3 regions of the Paenibacillus sp. B2(2019) genome follow, and region 3 is predicted to be linked to each of the others. Evidence: predicted binding sites of a transcription regulator. Region 3 holds the regulator's gene; each other region holds the start of a gene.
What was found. The regulator NrdR, encoded in region 3, represses ribonucleotide reductase genes. The targets are predictions, from matches to a motif close to AACACNATATATNGTGTT.

Region 1: PAENI_RS01405 (adenosylcobalamin-dependent ribonucleoside-diphosphate reductase) is a predicted target of NrdR. The motif match lies at 2,536-2,553, and genes of this name have one in related genera.
Region 2: nrdI (class Ib ribonucleoside-diphosphate reductase assembly flavoprotein NrdI) is a predicted target of NrdR. The motif match lies at 3,005-3,022, and genes of this name have one in related genera.

Annotation. Positions count from the first base shown of each region.
Region 1 is NZ_VTZR01000002.1:227,562-232,089, reverse strand. Features, by position in the region: gene PAENI_RS01405 (adenosylcobalamin-dependent ribonucleoside-diphosphate reductase) at 1-2,353, opposite strand, end outside; gene PAENI_RS01400 (DEAD/DEAH box helicase) at 2,768-4,513, shown strand; gene PAENI_RS01395 (YqhG family protein) at 4,510-4,528, shown strand, end outside.
Region 2 is NZ_VTZR01000012.1:17,397-21,924, reverse strand. Features, by position in the region: gene nrdF (class 1b ribonucleoside-diphosphate reductase subunit beta) at 1-464, opposite strand, end outside; gene nrdE (class 1b ribonucleoside-diphosphate reductase subunit alpha) at 504-2,588, opposite strand; gene nrdI (class Ib ribonucleoside-diphosphate reductase assembly flavoprotein NrdI) at 2,575-2,934, opposite strand; gene PAENI_RS09625 (alpha-L-rhamnosidase-related protein) at 3,338-4,528, shown strand, end outside.
Region 3 is NZ_VTZR01000017.1:339,615-344,142, forward strand. Features, by position in the region: gene mutM (DNA-formamidopyrimidine glycosylase) at 1-185, shown strand, start outside; gene PAENI_RS15810 (MntP/YtaF family protein) at 313-1,059, shown strand; gene coaE (dephospho-CoA kinase) at 1,069-1,665, shown strand; gene PAENI_RS15820 (lytic transglycosylase domain-containing protein) at 1,662-2,225, shown strand; gene PAENI_RS15825 (alpha/beta-type small acid-soluble spore protein) at 2,306-2,524, opposite strand; gene nrdR (transcriptional regulator NrdR) at 2,689-3,165, shown strand; tRNA gene PAENI_RS15835 (tRNA-Ala) at 3,327-3,402, shown strand; tRNA gene PAENI_RS15840 (tRNA-Lys) at 3,413-3,485, shown strand; gene PAENI_RS15845 (hypothetical protein) at 3,811-4,041, shown strand; gene PAENI_RS15850 (chloride channel protein) at 4,132-4,528, shown strand, end outside.

The DNA.
Region 1 (4,528 bases), on a different contig from region 3:
CTACAGCATCTGCAATGGATTCTACTCGATTCGCACCGAAGCCGATTGCACCTGATCCGCCGATACCTTTCAGATGTTTGATCAACAATTCTACCTTCTCACCATGATCTCCATAACGGAGGAACAAGGAGCAGACACGACCGAGTGCTTCTGCCATCGCAAAGACATCAGAACCTGCTTTACCTACATTCAGGAAGATTTCTGCCGGTGTGCCATCTAGATCATTGATCGTAATATACGCCATACCAAAAGGTGTGTTGATTTTATAGGTTGCGCCGCGCAGAACCTGCGGACGTTTCTTGTATTGTTTATCCAGCTCTTTAGTAGGAGCTTGAGGTGCTGGGCTTGCCGCTACAACATTTGCTTCAGGAGTCGTTGCAACTTCAACTGCTGGAGCTACCTCTTCTACTGCATCTTCCTTCTTCGAGGTTTGCAGAACTTGCACATCACGGCTACCATCACGGTAGATCGTAACCCCTTTACAGCCCAGATCGAAGGCCATTTCATATAGCTCAGCCGTCTCTTCTACTGTGAAGTCAGATGGACAGTTTGCAGTTTTGGAAATCGAGCTATCAACCCAGCGTTGAATCGCTGCTTGCGCACGAATATGATCCTTAGCTGACAAATCCATCGAAGTCACGAAATAGTCTGGCAGCTCTTCACCTGGATGAGCTTCAAGCCATTCTTGGGCGATTGGAACGAACTGCTCATCGTAGCCAAGGCGACTTTGACGGAAATATTTAAAGGCGAAATAAGGCTCAATACCTGTCGAGGTGCCTACCATTGTACCTGTGCTACCTGTAGGTGCTTGTGTTATCACTGTAACGTTACGCATGCCATGTTTACGAATCGCTTCACCAACCTCTGGATACGTTTCGAGCATATTTTTCATAAAACCGCTCATTAAATATTTCTCTGTGTCAAAAGCTAGGAAGGATCCCTTCTCACCAGCAATCTCTGCAGAAGCAAGGTATGCTTCACGAGCCATAAAGCCGTAAAGCTTGTCCAGAAACGCCAAAGATTCCGGGCTACCGTAACGGATGTTCAATTTGATCATCAGCTCAGCAAGACCCATCGTTCCGAGACCCACACGGCGTTCGTTTTTCTGATTCGCTTCATTTTCCGGGAAATGATAAGGCGTCTTATCAATGACATTGTCCAAGAAACGTACGGAATAACGCGTCGTAGTCGCGAGATCTTCCCAGTCTACATCATGATTCTTCTCATCGTAGAATTTGGACAGGTTCACAGCAGACAAATTGCAGACTCCCCAGCCTGGCAGTCCTTGCTCCCCACATGGGTTCGTACAAATGATCGGATTAAAATACCAGCTGTTGGACATCTGATTGTAGTATTCCATGAACACAACGCCTGGCTCAGCGGATTTCCAAGCGGATTCAATAATGGTGCGCCACACATCACGCGCTTTAACCGTGCGATAATGAATAACGTTTTTGCCCGCAGCCTTCCACTTGTCTAGATCGCCATCCCACACATCGTTGTACTCTGGATCTGTAGTATCCGGAAATACGAGATCCCAATCCAGATTTTCTTTTACAGCCTTCATAAAGCTATTGCTCACACATACCGAAAGGTTCGCATTCGTAACTTGACCCATCGTTTGCTTTACGGTAATGAAGTCCTCCACATCTGGATGCCAGTCATTAATCATGAGCATAAGTGCACCACGACGGCTACCGCCTTGTTCAATTAATCCAGTGGTATAGCTAAACAGACCGCCCCAAGATACAGAACCACTGGAAGAACCATTAACACCTCTCACAATTGCCCGGCGTGGTCGTAGAGAGGATAGGTTAATCCCTACACCGCCGCCACGAGCCATAATTTCTGTCATTTCAGCCAACGTTTGCATAATGCCGCCACGGCTATCTTTTGGAGAAGGAATTACATAACAGTTGAACAGGGTTAGTTCTTCACTAGCGCCTGCACCAGCAGCAATTCGTCCACCCGGGACGAGCTTCCAATCATCCAGAATCGAACGGAATTTACCCGCCCATTCTTCTTGAAGCTCAGGCGTCTTCTCCACAGAAGCCATAGCTGTAGACAGACGATCCCACATTTCCTCTGGTGTTTTTTCTATATTAAGCGTCAGCTTTTCAACATCTGATTTCACAAGTTCGCCGCTGCGCGTCTTCACGGTTACGATTCTGCCGTTACGTTCTACGATCTCTCCGACTTCCTTCGTGGGAAACTTCGGATCATCTTTTGTTAGAACGAGTACAACATCGCCCACTTTAGCATTATTGCTGTCGGCATCCTTCCAAGCATAACGATCCAAAAATATTTTTTCACTTAGCCCTTCAAGGCGTTGCTTACGTTCCACTTTACCCAATAGAAAAACCTCCCGCAATGTAGTAAATATTAGTTCCAGTTCAGGTGTGGGCGTACATTTTGTGACCCACAACAAAAACTTCCTTACACTTATCTTCCGTCTTACGGGTGTATGTAGGAAGTTCATCTTGTCAATAACAAATAGCAGCTACGCACTTTAAAAAATCACATTTTCATGCTTTTGTCACAATATATTGTGTGCGTCAGCTTTTAAACTATACCACATATTGTATCGAAGGTCTTTTTCGAAAATAGAGTCAAGCAGCCGAAATATCGCAAACCTTGCCGCGTTTTCTCGCTTTTACTCTCTTTTTTAAAGGCTATCAAGAAAAATAGAAGGTTATGAATTCTCTTGTTTAAGAGCATACTACTCCTACGAATGATGATATAAATTAGCACCTGAGGAGGCTGTACCATGACGCAATTATTCCGTAATTCTCTACCTCACAAAGGTGGAAAGTCAGCGCCTATACTGCCTGTTCCTCTTTCTTTTGACCGGAATTGGCTGCAGGATCTAGAACTTAAACTAGATAAAGGTGGTCCGTGGGGAGACTACCGTCTGTCCAAGCTTGCTGTGCAAGGTGAACAAACGGGTCTAGTAACCAGCTTCGATGAGCTGCAATGCATGAAGCATTTATCCGGATTATCCCCGCTTCCTCATCAGCTCGATACCGCGCATAAGGTTTTGTTTGAGATGTCGGGCCGCGCGATTCTTGCAGACGAGGTTGGACTAGGAAAGACGATTGAAGCAGGACTTGTACTCAAGGAATATCTTGTCCGCGGTCTAGTCTCTAAAGTGCTTATTCTGGTACCTGCTTCCCTCGTATTGCAGTGGGTCCGCGAGCTGAATGCCAAGTTTGGCATCTCTGCTGTTGCACAGAAAAAAGCATATTCCTGGGGAAATGCGATTGTCGTCGCATCTATGGATACCGCGAAGCGCGATCCTCATAAAGAAATGCTGCTGGAAAATGAATATGACATGTTGATTATTGATGAAGCCCATAAGCTGAAGAACAAGAAATCGACCAATTATCTATTTGTACAGCAATTACGCAAAAAATATTGCCTGCTCCTAACCGCTACTCCCGTTCAGAATGATCTGGGCGAGCTATTTAATTTGATCACTTTACTGAAACCGGGGCAACTAGGAAATCAGGGTGATTTTGCTTCGAATTTCGTCGTTGATAAACGCCAACCTAAGAATGAAGGTCAGCTAAGAGACGAGCTATCGAAGGTGATGATCCGCAATCGGCGTGGCGAAGGTCCCGTTAATTTTACGAAACGAAAAGTCCGTAATATTCCGCTAGTTCTTTCACAGGAAGAGAGAGTATTATATGACGCTGTTACTTCTTTTGTTAAAGATCAGTATCAGGAATCAGGCGGCAATCTTAGCAGCATGCTTTCCTTGGTAACGCTTCAGCGTGAGGTGTGCAGCAGTAGGGATGCCGTCTTCATCACTTTAGTTAATCTGATCAAGAAGCTGCCTGCTGATTCGCCGAAACGCGATCGGATGATGGAGCTATTGCAGACACTTCGTACGGTTAAGACCAATACCAAAGCTGAAACAACACTATCTCTCATTCAAGAAATGAATGAAAAGGTCATCGTTTTTACGGAGTATCGCGCGACTCAAGAATATTTGCTTCAGTATTTCCGCGAACATGGGCTAATGTGTGTTTCTTATTCCGGCGGGATGAATCGTGGTAAAAAGGACTGGATGATGGACCTCTTCCGCGGTCGTGCTCAAGTCATGATCGCTACTGAGGCGGGTGGTGAGGGCATTAACCTGCAGTTCTGTCACCATATGATCAACTTTGATCTGCCTTGGAATCCCATGAGAGTAGAACAACGGATTGGGCGGGTGCACCGGTTAGGTCAGGAAAATGACGTGGTTATCTATAATTTGTCCACGCAGGGCACGATTGAAGAACATATTCTGCATCTGCTACACGAGAAGATCAATATGTTCGAAATGGTCATTGGCGGGCTGGATGTGATTCTGGAGCGTTTTGAGAAGAAAGAATCACTGGAGAAAAGTTTATACAAAATCATGCTCGAATCCCGCTCCGATGAAGAGCTGCGAAATGAGCTTGATCATATCGGTGAATCCCTAAGTGAGTTGACTCAGGGTATTAAAAAGGAAAGTGAGACTGCGACATGACCCTCAACTCACAGG
Region 2 (4,528 bases), on a different contig from region 3:
GCTGCCATGGCAAGGTACAGATCTTTGGGTGAATCTATTTTTTTGTAATATTGTGATATGGTCTCTGCCTTGAACTGCAGATAAGGGTTCTCTTCAACCCAGCGGAACACACTGTCAATCTCCTCTGTGGAGGACAAAGTGGTGAAAATGCTACTGTACGATTTGGCGTGAATCTGTTCCATCATGCCCATAAAGCCAAGCACAGCCTTGCGCTGAAGACCTTCGACATGCTCCATAATCTGCGGCATACCTACTCCGCCTTGAATCGTATCCAGCAGCGTGAGTCCGCCGAGTACCTTCATATAGGAGTCCTTTTCTTGCTCACTGAGCGTGAGCCAGGACATTTTATCATCGGATAATGGAATTTCATCGTCCGTCCAGAATTGCATAATGTTCTGATTCCAGAACATCAATGAGAAATCGTCGTCAGGACGGTTCCAGTTAACGGCTTGAATAGCGGTCATAATATGGCAATCTCCTTTTCTGCGGCTATAGCCTTCCAGTTAGATCGAGCAGGTGAGGCATTCCTCAACGGACAGCTTTTTGGTCCGGGTGTAATATAGCGACTTCAGGCCTTTATGCGCCGCGTACAGATAGGAGCGTGCCAGTTCTCTGGTGGAGACATCGCTGTTCACATGCAGAACGGTCGAGATGCCCTGGTCGATGTGGGGCTGAATTTCCGCGATCAAATCGATCACCTTGAACTGATCCATTTGGTAAGCTGATTTATAGAAAAATACATTGTCTGGACGCAGGTACGGCATTGGATAGTAAGTCGTCGAATTAGCATAAGTCCGTGTCTCAATCTGCTCTACAATAGGCATAACGCTTGAAGTAGCATTTTGAATATAGGAAATGCTGGCTGTCGGTGCAATTGCCAAACGGTAAGCATGGTACAGCCCATTTGCTTTTACTGCATCCTGCAGTTGTTCCCAGTCCGCAGGGGATGGGATGAAAATATCTCCGAACAACTCTTGTACTCTTGGCGTTACAGGGCGGTAATCCGTAGTCAGGTAACGCTCGAAATAAGCTCCTGTAGCATAATCAGAAGCCTCAAATCCATGGAAAGACCGGCCGGTTGCAGCAGCGATCTCCATGCTTTTCTCCAGTGAATGGTAGTTCATGGTCATGAAGAAGGTCCGGGCAAAATCGCGAGCCTGTTCGCTCTCATAAGCGATCTTGTTCTTGGCTAGATAGCCGTGCAGATTCATGACGCCGAGACCGACGGAGTGCATCTCTTTGTTAGCTTTGGCTACGCCTGGGGCATTGGAGATGCTGGTCATATCGCTGACTGCAGTCAAGGCGATCATGCCTTCATGTACCGATTCACGGATTTTGCCATGCTCCATCACGTTGACAATGTTCAAGGAAGCCAGATTGCAGCTTACATCACGGCGGATGATATCTTCCTGTCCGTAATCAGCAATTTCTGAGGTCTCCTGCAGCTGGAAGATTTCCGTGCAGAGGTTGGACATTTTGATCTGTCCAACGTTTTTCAGGGCATGGGCCTCATTGGCGTTGCTCTTGTTCATGATATATGGATAGCCAGATTCCAGCTGGATCATGGCGATTTTGGTCAGCATATCCCGTGCGCTCATGGCCTTTCTCTTTTTGACACGTGGATCGGCTAGCAGCTTATCGTACATTTCATCCAAATCCATGTCATCAAGATGCGTGCCGTAAGCCTTGTAAACACTGTAAGGGGCAAATACATGGAGCGGTTCATTGTCCTTCGCCAGCTTATAGAAGCGATTCGGAATGATCAGGCCGATGGACAGGGTTTTGAGTCTTGTTTTTTCGTCGGCGTTGATCTTCTTACTGTCGAGAAATTCAAGAACATCCCATCCAAAAATGTTGTAGTAGGCGGCTCCAGAACCTTTACGTTGACCCATCTGGTCAGCATAGGAGAAGCCGTCTTCCATCAGCTTGAGCACAGGTATAATGCCCTTCGCCGCATCCTCGACACCCTTGATTGTCTCTCCGCGGGAACGGAGCTTGGACAGGTTGACAGCCACACCACCGCCGATCTTCGACAGCTGCATGCAGGTATTGAGCACATAGTTGATCGAATTAAGCGAGTCATCCATTTCGATAAGGAAGCAGGAGACAAGCTCACCGCGACGGCTCTTGCCGGCATTTAAGAAGGTTGGGGTCGCTGGCTGCAGACGCTGCTCCATCATCGAACGGGCAAGCATGCCAGCAGTAGCGGCATTCCCGCGTCCTAGGTGAAGGGCAACTGCCGCCACACGGTCCGGATAATGCTCCAGATATTGCTTGCGGTCATTGCTTTTTACAGCGTAATCCGTATAGAACTTCGAAGCTGCCATATAGGATGGAAAGCTGAAGTTGTAAGAATGGGTAATTTGGTAGACATCTTCAATCTCAGCCAAGCTGTACTGTTCGTAAAAATTTTCGTAGAAATCCTGTTCAATCATATAATCAACCTTGGCTTTTGTATTCGCAAAAACCAGGCTCCGCCGTTCTACATCCCGCATAAATTCGGCTACTGCCTCAAGGTCTTTATCCAATTGAAAGAAACCACTTTCGTCTCTCTTCATCAACATGTTGTTTAGTTCAATATGCCGCAACTCGGCTCACCTCCTGTTTAATTCGTTCCACATCACCAAATGTGCCCGATAGCTCAAATTTACCGATAACTGGTACATTGTACCGATCTGCAATCAAGTCTGCGCTATGCGCGAACAGCTCGCCCCAGTTCTTGTTGCCGCTGGCGGCGATGCCTTTCAAATTGGAATAATTGTTCTTCAAGAAAGTAGACACCTTCTCTGGAATCTGTCCAAAGCCGGTGGTATATGTAATAAGCACATAGGGCTCGTCAATGGTCATATGCTCTTCAATCTGCACAGCTGGCAGCTTAAGCTTACCAATGAAGCGTTTGACGTTTCCGGTTTTTGAATCGTATGCGACTAGCATGGAGTCTCTCCCCCTGTATATATTACTGTAAAGATTGAATAGATAGCTATAAATACTGGAAAATCATATGCATACTATATTTAGTGTGCGTTGTTTATTTTAATCACTATATGTTGAAAAGTCAACATGAAAAGTGCTTCCTAACTAGTTGGAAATTGGTCTAGTAAACGCTCTATTAAAGTGTTGATATCCCGGAAATACGCAGGTTGGAACGGTTTGCTAAGGCAGCTGTACTGTTTTTCGTGCTGGATGGTGCTGCATCTTTTTTATCATGACAAATTAGCGTCACTCCGTTGAGCAGAACTGTAATAAGAGTAAGATTAGCTGTATTCACTGTATGTTCAGGCAAGCGGAATTGAGGTTTACTAGAGGGGAACAAGACCAATGAAGGAGGAGATAGGTTATGACTCAAGCGATGCAGCGCCAGCAAGCGGTAACTATCCATAAAAATGAGGTGTTCGCTTTAACCGCAGAGCAGCTTCAACCTCAGCTTATTTACCGGGATTGTAAACCGAAGCAGATAATCCGGGTTGTAAAGAATGAACTAGCGGTGCATGGCTGGCAGTCAGAATCGATTCAAGGTGCAGAGTCTCTTTCTGCCATTGCTTTTGGTAAAGGGGAGGAGGTTATTCTAGATTTCGGAGAGCATCTAGTGGGAAGGCTGGCGATTCGGATTATTCCAATAGGTAGTCCCCCGGATGCTCCGTTACATCTGCAGATCACCCTCGGGGAAATGCCGGTGGAGATGGCTGAATCCTTTTCTGAGTATGACGGATGGCTAAGCAGCTCGTGGTTACAGGAAGAGCGAGTTCATCTGGATATACTGCCTTCATCACTAAATCTGGATCGTCGATACAGCTTTCGGTATGTAAAGCTTAAGGTACTTGATACGTCACCGAAGTATAAAGTATCCTTTGCTGAAATTAGTTGTACAGCGGAAACTTCGGCTGACCGCTCCCTTCAGGCTCCGTTGGGCCACACAGATCCTGAACTGCAAGCCATTGATGAAGTCAGCGTGAAGACGCTGGAAGAATGTATGCAGGAGGTCTTCGAAGATGGACCTAAGCGGGACCGAAGACTGTGGCTTGGTGACCTGCGGCTTCAGGCGCTGGCCAATTACGAAACGTTTTCGGGCAATGATCTGGTTAAGCGATGCCTGTACTTGTTTGCAGCTTATCCGGATGAGCGGGGTCGGATCACGGCTAACTTGTTCATGAAACCCCAGGTCATACCTGACGATACGTATCTCTATGATTATTCACTCTTTTTTGTATCTACACTTCATGATTATTACTTGGCTACAGATGACCGGAACACGCTGGAGGAGCTGTGGCCATCTGCTTATCGGCAGATAGAGCTGGCTTTAGAACGATTGGACGAGCGTGGCATTGTCACCGACGATGAGACCTGGTGGGCTTTTATTGACTGGCATCCGGATCTGAACAAACAGGCCCCGGCGCAGGCTATCTTAATCTATAACTTGAAATGCGCGCTGCATCTGGCCGTTCTTCTCGGAAATGAACGACAGGATCGTTTACGGCAGACGATTGAAGAACTTACGAAGACCACTTTGGATCACTTATGGGACTCTGAA
Region 3 (4,528 bases):
GTGGTTCGTCTGTAAAATCATATGTGAACGGTCAAGGTGAGAGCGGCACTTATCAGCAACAGCTGTTGATTTACGGTCGTAAAGATCAGCCGTGTAACCACTGTGGAACGATGATTGAGAAAACGGTTGTAGGTGGCCGCGGCACGCATTATTGTCCAAGCTGTCAGCGTAAGGTCGAAAACTGAAGAAGTAATTAGGTTGGCACCCACTACTTGTCCCGCCCATATACTGTGTGAAGAATGCTTAATAGAGAACGGAAGCTGAATGAAGTGTATTCTTCAGTGTTCCGGTTCTTCACAGGAGGGATTGCGGGTGCTCAGCCCATTTTTTTCACTAATATTACTAGCTTTTGCTTTGAGTTTGGATGGTTTTGGCGTTGGTATTACATATGGACTGCGTAAAATGAAAATACCATTGCTCTCCATTCTGATTATCTCGCTTTGTTCGGGGGTAGTTATCTGTGTATCTATGCAAGTGGGTGTTCTGCTTGCCAAGGTAGTGTCTACACATGCAGCTTCTGAGGTTGGTGCTGTTATACTCGTGCTCATGGGGTGCTGGTCGCTCGTCCAGATGCTAATGCAGAAAGAGAAGGAACAGACAGGTGAGCGTAAAGTAGGTAGTGAAGAAAATGCGCTATCCACAGAAGCTTGGGCAGAGGTAGCTGTTAATACTGAAGATGTTGCAGAACAGGTTGCCATGGCTCCTGAGCAGGTAAAGTCGGCTGTCTTTTCCCTTGAGTTACGACGGTTGGGGATTGTTGTACAGATCTTACGTACTCCGTCATCTGCAGATATGGATGATTCCGGGAGTATTTCTTCGATGGAGGCTATGCTGCTCGGGATTGCCCTCTCTCTAGATGCTTTTGGAGCTGGACTTGGCGCGGCACTACTTGGGTTCAATCCGATATGGACATCACTTACAATTGCTCTGTTTAGTGGTACATTTTTATTGCTGGGCATGAAGACTGGATTAAGGTTCGCCGGGAACTACTGGATGAAGCATGCTGCTGCACTACCCGCGTTATTATTAATTACAATGGGAATACTGAAGCTATTATGAGGTGAGTACATGATTATTGGCTTAACCGGAGGCATTGCATCCGGAAAAAGCACAGTGTCCGCACTGCTTGTGAGCAAGGGAGCGAGACTGGTTGACGCGGATGTGATCGCCAGAGAAGTTATGCTCCCCGGTCATGAGGTGCTGGCTGCGGCTGTGAAACAATTCGGAAGCGAGATCCTCTCTTCGGATGGCACACTGAATAGGGGCAAGCTGGGGGACATTGTATTTCAAGACCCGGCGGCCCTGCAAGCCCTGAACAATCTGACGCATCCCGCAATCCGGCGGGAGATTAAAGAACGTATGAACAGCATGGAGGAAGAAGATCCAAAGAAGTTAACAATTGTGGATATCCCTCTTCTTTTCGAATCAGGACTCGAGAACATGTTCCATGAAATACTGGTGGTCTACGTGCCTCGTGAAGTGCAAATCGCTCGATTAATGGAACGTAACGGACTTTCTTTAGAACAAGCAGAAGCACGCTTAAATGCACAGATGGATATTGAAGCGAAGCGTAACAAAGCGGACTATATCATTGACAACAGTGGCGAACTTGCGCACACTGAGCAACAGGTTGCTGTTCTTTGGGACAGGCTGGGCTTATCATGAAATGGTTACGTAAAAAAAGAGTCCTTCTTCTGTTATTCATTGGTTTTACTGCGATATTGTTTCTGAGTACGAACTGGATGTCCTGGTTTTATCCGATCCATTATAAAGATGAGATCCGTAAGCACAGCATTACGTACGATATGGACCCATTTCTAGTTGCTTCGATTATCCGAGTGGAAACGAACTTCAAAACTGGACGAGAATCCAAAAAAGGTGCTATAGGTTTAATGCAGCTTATGCCGGATACCGCCAAATGGGCCCTTGAAAAGGCCAAGCTTCCTGATGTATCTATGGAGGAGCTAAAGCATGAACCATCAGCAAATATTGAACTAGGTACCTGGTATCTTTCAACATTATCCCGTCAATTCGAAGGTAAACGTACAGCGATTATCGCTGCATATAATGCTGGACCGGGTAAAGTTCAAAAATGGCTGGATGAGGGGATCTGGGATGGAACGGATGCCACGATTAAGGATATTCCATTTGGTGAAACCCGTCATTATGTACAGCGCGTCAACTATTACTATGATCAGTACACGGATATTTACAATGAATTCTAAAACCGTGTTATGAATAAAAAGAAGCATTAAACGACCTGTGAGTCGTTTAATACTTCTTTCAGTAAGCTTATGTGGACAGGTTATTTGAATTGACCTGCCAATTGTTGTTCTGCCAGGGTTACAAGACGTTTAGTGATGTAACCACCGATCGAACCATTTTCATAAGAAGTTTTATTGCCATTGTAACCATCTGGGGAAAGCGTGATTCCGAGTTCTTGGGCAACTTCATATTTAAGTTGTTCCAAAGCACCGCGGGAATTTGGAGCTACAAGGTTATTGGAGCTGTTGTTTTGGCTCATTGCTGTTCACCTCCTCTGTTGGTAACTGTATTATGTGCCGGACTTGCCATAATCATTACAATAAAAAAACGGTGATTTCTGGAAAAAATGAAATAGCCTTTTAAAAGCCGGATGTTTAACATACCGGGACAAAAAACATTATGTAATAGGAAGTGATGAAGCTTATGAAATGCCCTTACTGCGATCACACAAATACTAAAGTACTCGACTCGCGACCAGCGAATGAGAATAAGTCCATCCGCCGCAGGCGTGAATGTGAGCGTTGCAGCAAACGGTTTACAACCTTTGAAATGATCGAGGAAACACCGTTAATCGTGATCAAAAAAGACGGCAGCCGTGAGGAATTCAGCCGTGATAAAATTCTGCGTGGTCTTATTCGTGCTTGCGAGAAACGCCCCGTCTCTGTAGAACGTCTAGAGAAGATCGTCTCTGAGGTGGAGAAATCCTTACGCGGCATCGCCGTAGCTGAGGTAGAGAGCCAACAGATCGGTGAATTGGTTATGGAACAGCTCTATCCAGTAGATGAAGTCGCCTACGTTCGCTTTGCGTCCGTATACCGCCAGTTCAAGGACATTAACATGTTTATGAAGGAACTGAAGGGTCTGTTATCTAAGAGCACTGGGGATCTGGACAGATTGTAGGGTTGTGGCTAGTCTAATGACTGAAAAAAAGTGTTGACAGCGAAGGCGATTTTTTATATTATATAGGAGTCGCCTACGGCGCTTGAGTTTTTCAGAATCATTTAAATACACCGAACTAAATTTTAGAATGTGTGATTACATACATCTGAAAATTTAAGTTTGGGGCCATAGCTCAGCTGGGAGAGCGCATCGCTGGCAGCGATGAGGTCAGGGGTTCGATCCCCCTTGGCTCCACCAAACTTCATATGGACTCTTAGCTCAGTTGGTAGAGCAGTAGACTCTTAATCTATTTGTCCAGGGTTCGAGCCCCTGAGAGTCCATCCTAAAGAAACGGCAGAAATGCCGTTTTTTTTGCTGTTTATGCGACTTTTGATCAGTTTCCCGATGATTTTGGAATCAAATACTGAATTGATAAATGAAGTGGATAAAAGCCAACTTAAACGTCAGAAATACCCTTATAGTTGGCTTTTATCGTTACTTCAATTGTTATTAAGTTGATTGGAAAAAAATGCGTTGGGGACGAAATGGGGACGAAATATTTAATTGGCTGTTTAACACTTTCTCAATTGGACATCATGCGACCTGATGGATGTCACCCTGCTGTGGAAGGACAAACAAGCTTTCAGATTACCGGAAGCGGGTTGGATGTCGATCAACTTGGTTGTAGATAATCCAAACCGTTGGGAGCTTGGGAAGATGGGGCAATGGGTATCTCCGCTGTTCGTCATGAAGAATGGTAACCGCAATATGCATGCTGTAAACGAAGGGGGAAGATATCAAAGACCTGACGGGCATGTGCAGTTGACGACTTGGGATGCTCCGTTAGTATCACCGGGAGAGCCATTTTGGTGCGCCATGCATGATGATGATCAGTAATTTTATGGTATACTCAAGTTCTTATTCAATTCAAAACCAATAAATCCAGCAATCAAGGTTGAGTTTTGACGGAAGGAGGATAAGTACAAGATGAGGAAATTTTTAGGATTAAGTCGTTTTGTTTTATATAGCATCATCATCGGAGGAGTTGCAGGGCTTCTGACATGGAGCTTTTTAGCGGTTACTTCGTTAACGACTCATTTTTTATGGGATTCTTTACCGAGTGTGATTGATGTTCAATATTGGACCATCATCGTGTGTTTAGTCGGAGGGATCTTGGTAGGATTATGTCAGAAGTACTTTGGTGATTATCCTCGTAATATGGAGGCTGTATTAGGAGAATTTAAGGAAACCAAAAGAATTGATTATAGTTCAGGAATTAAGAGCGCGATCACTGCGCTTTGTGTTCTTTCTTTTGGAGCTAGTCTTGGTCCTGAGGCGGCTTTAGTTGGCATTGTAGGAGGTCTTTCTACATGGGCAGGAGATG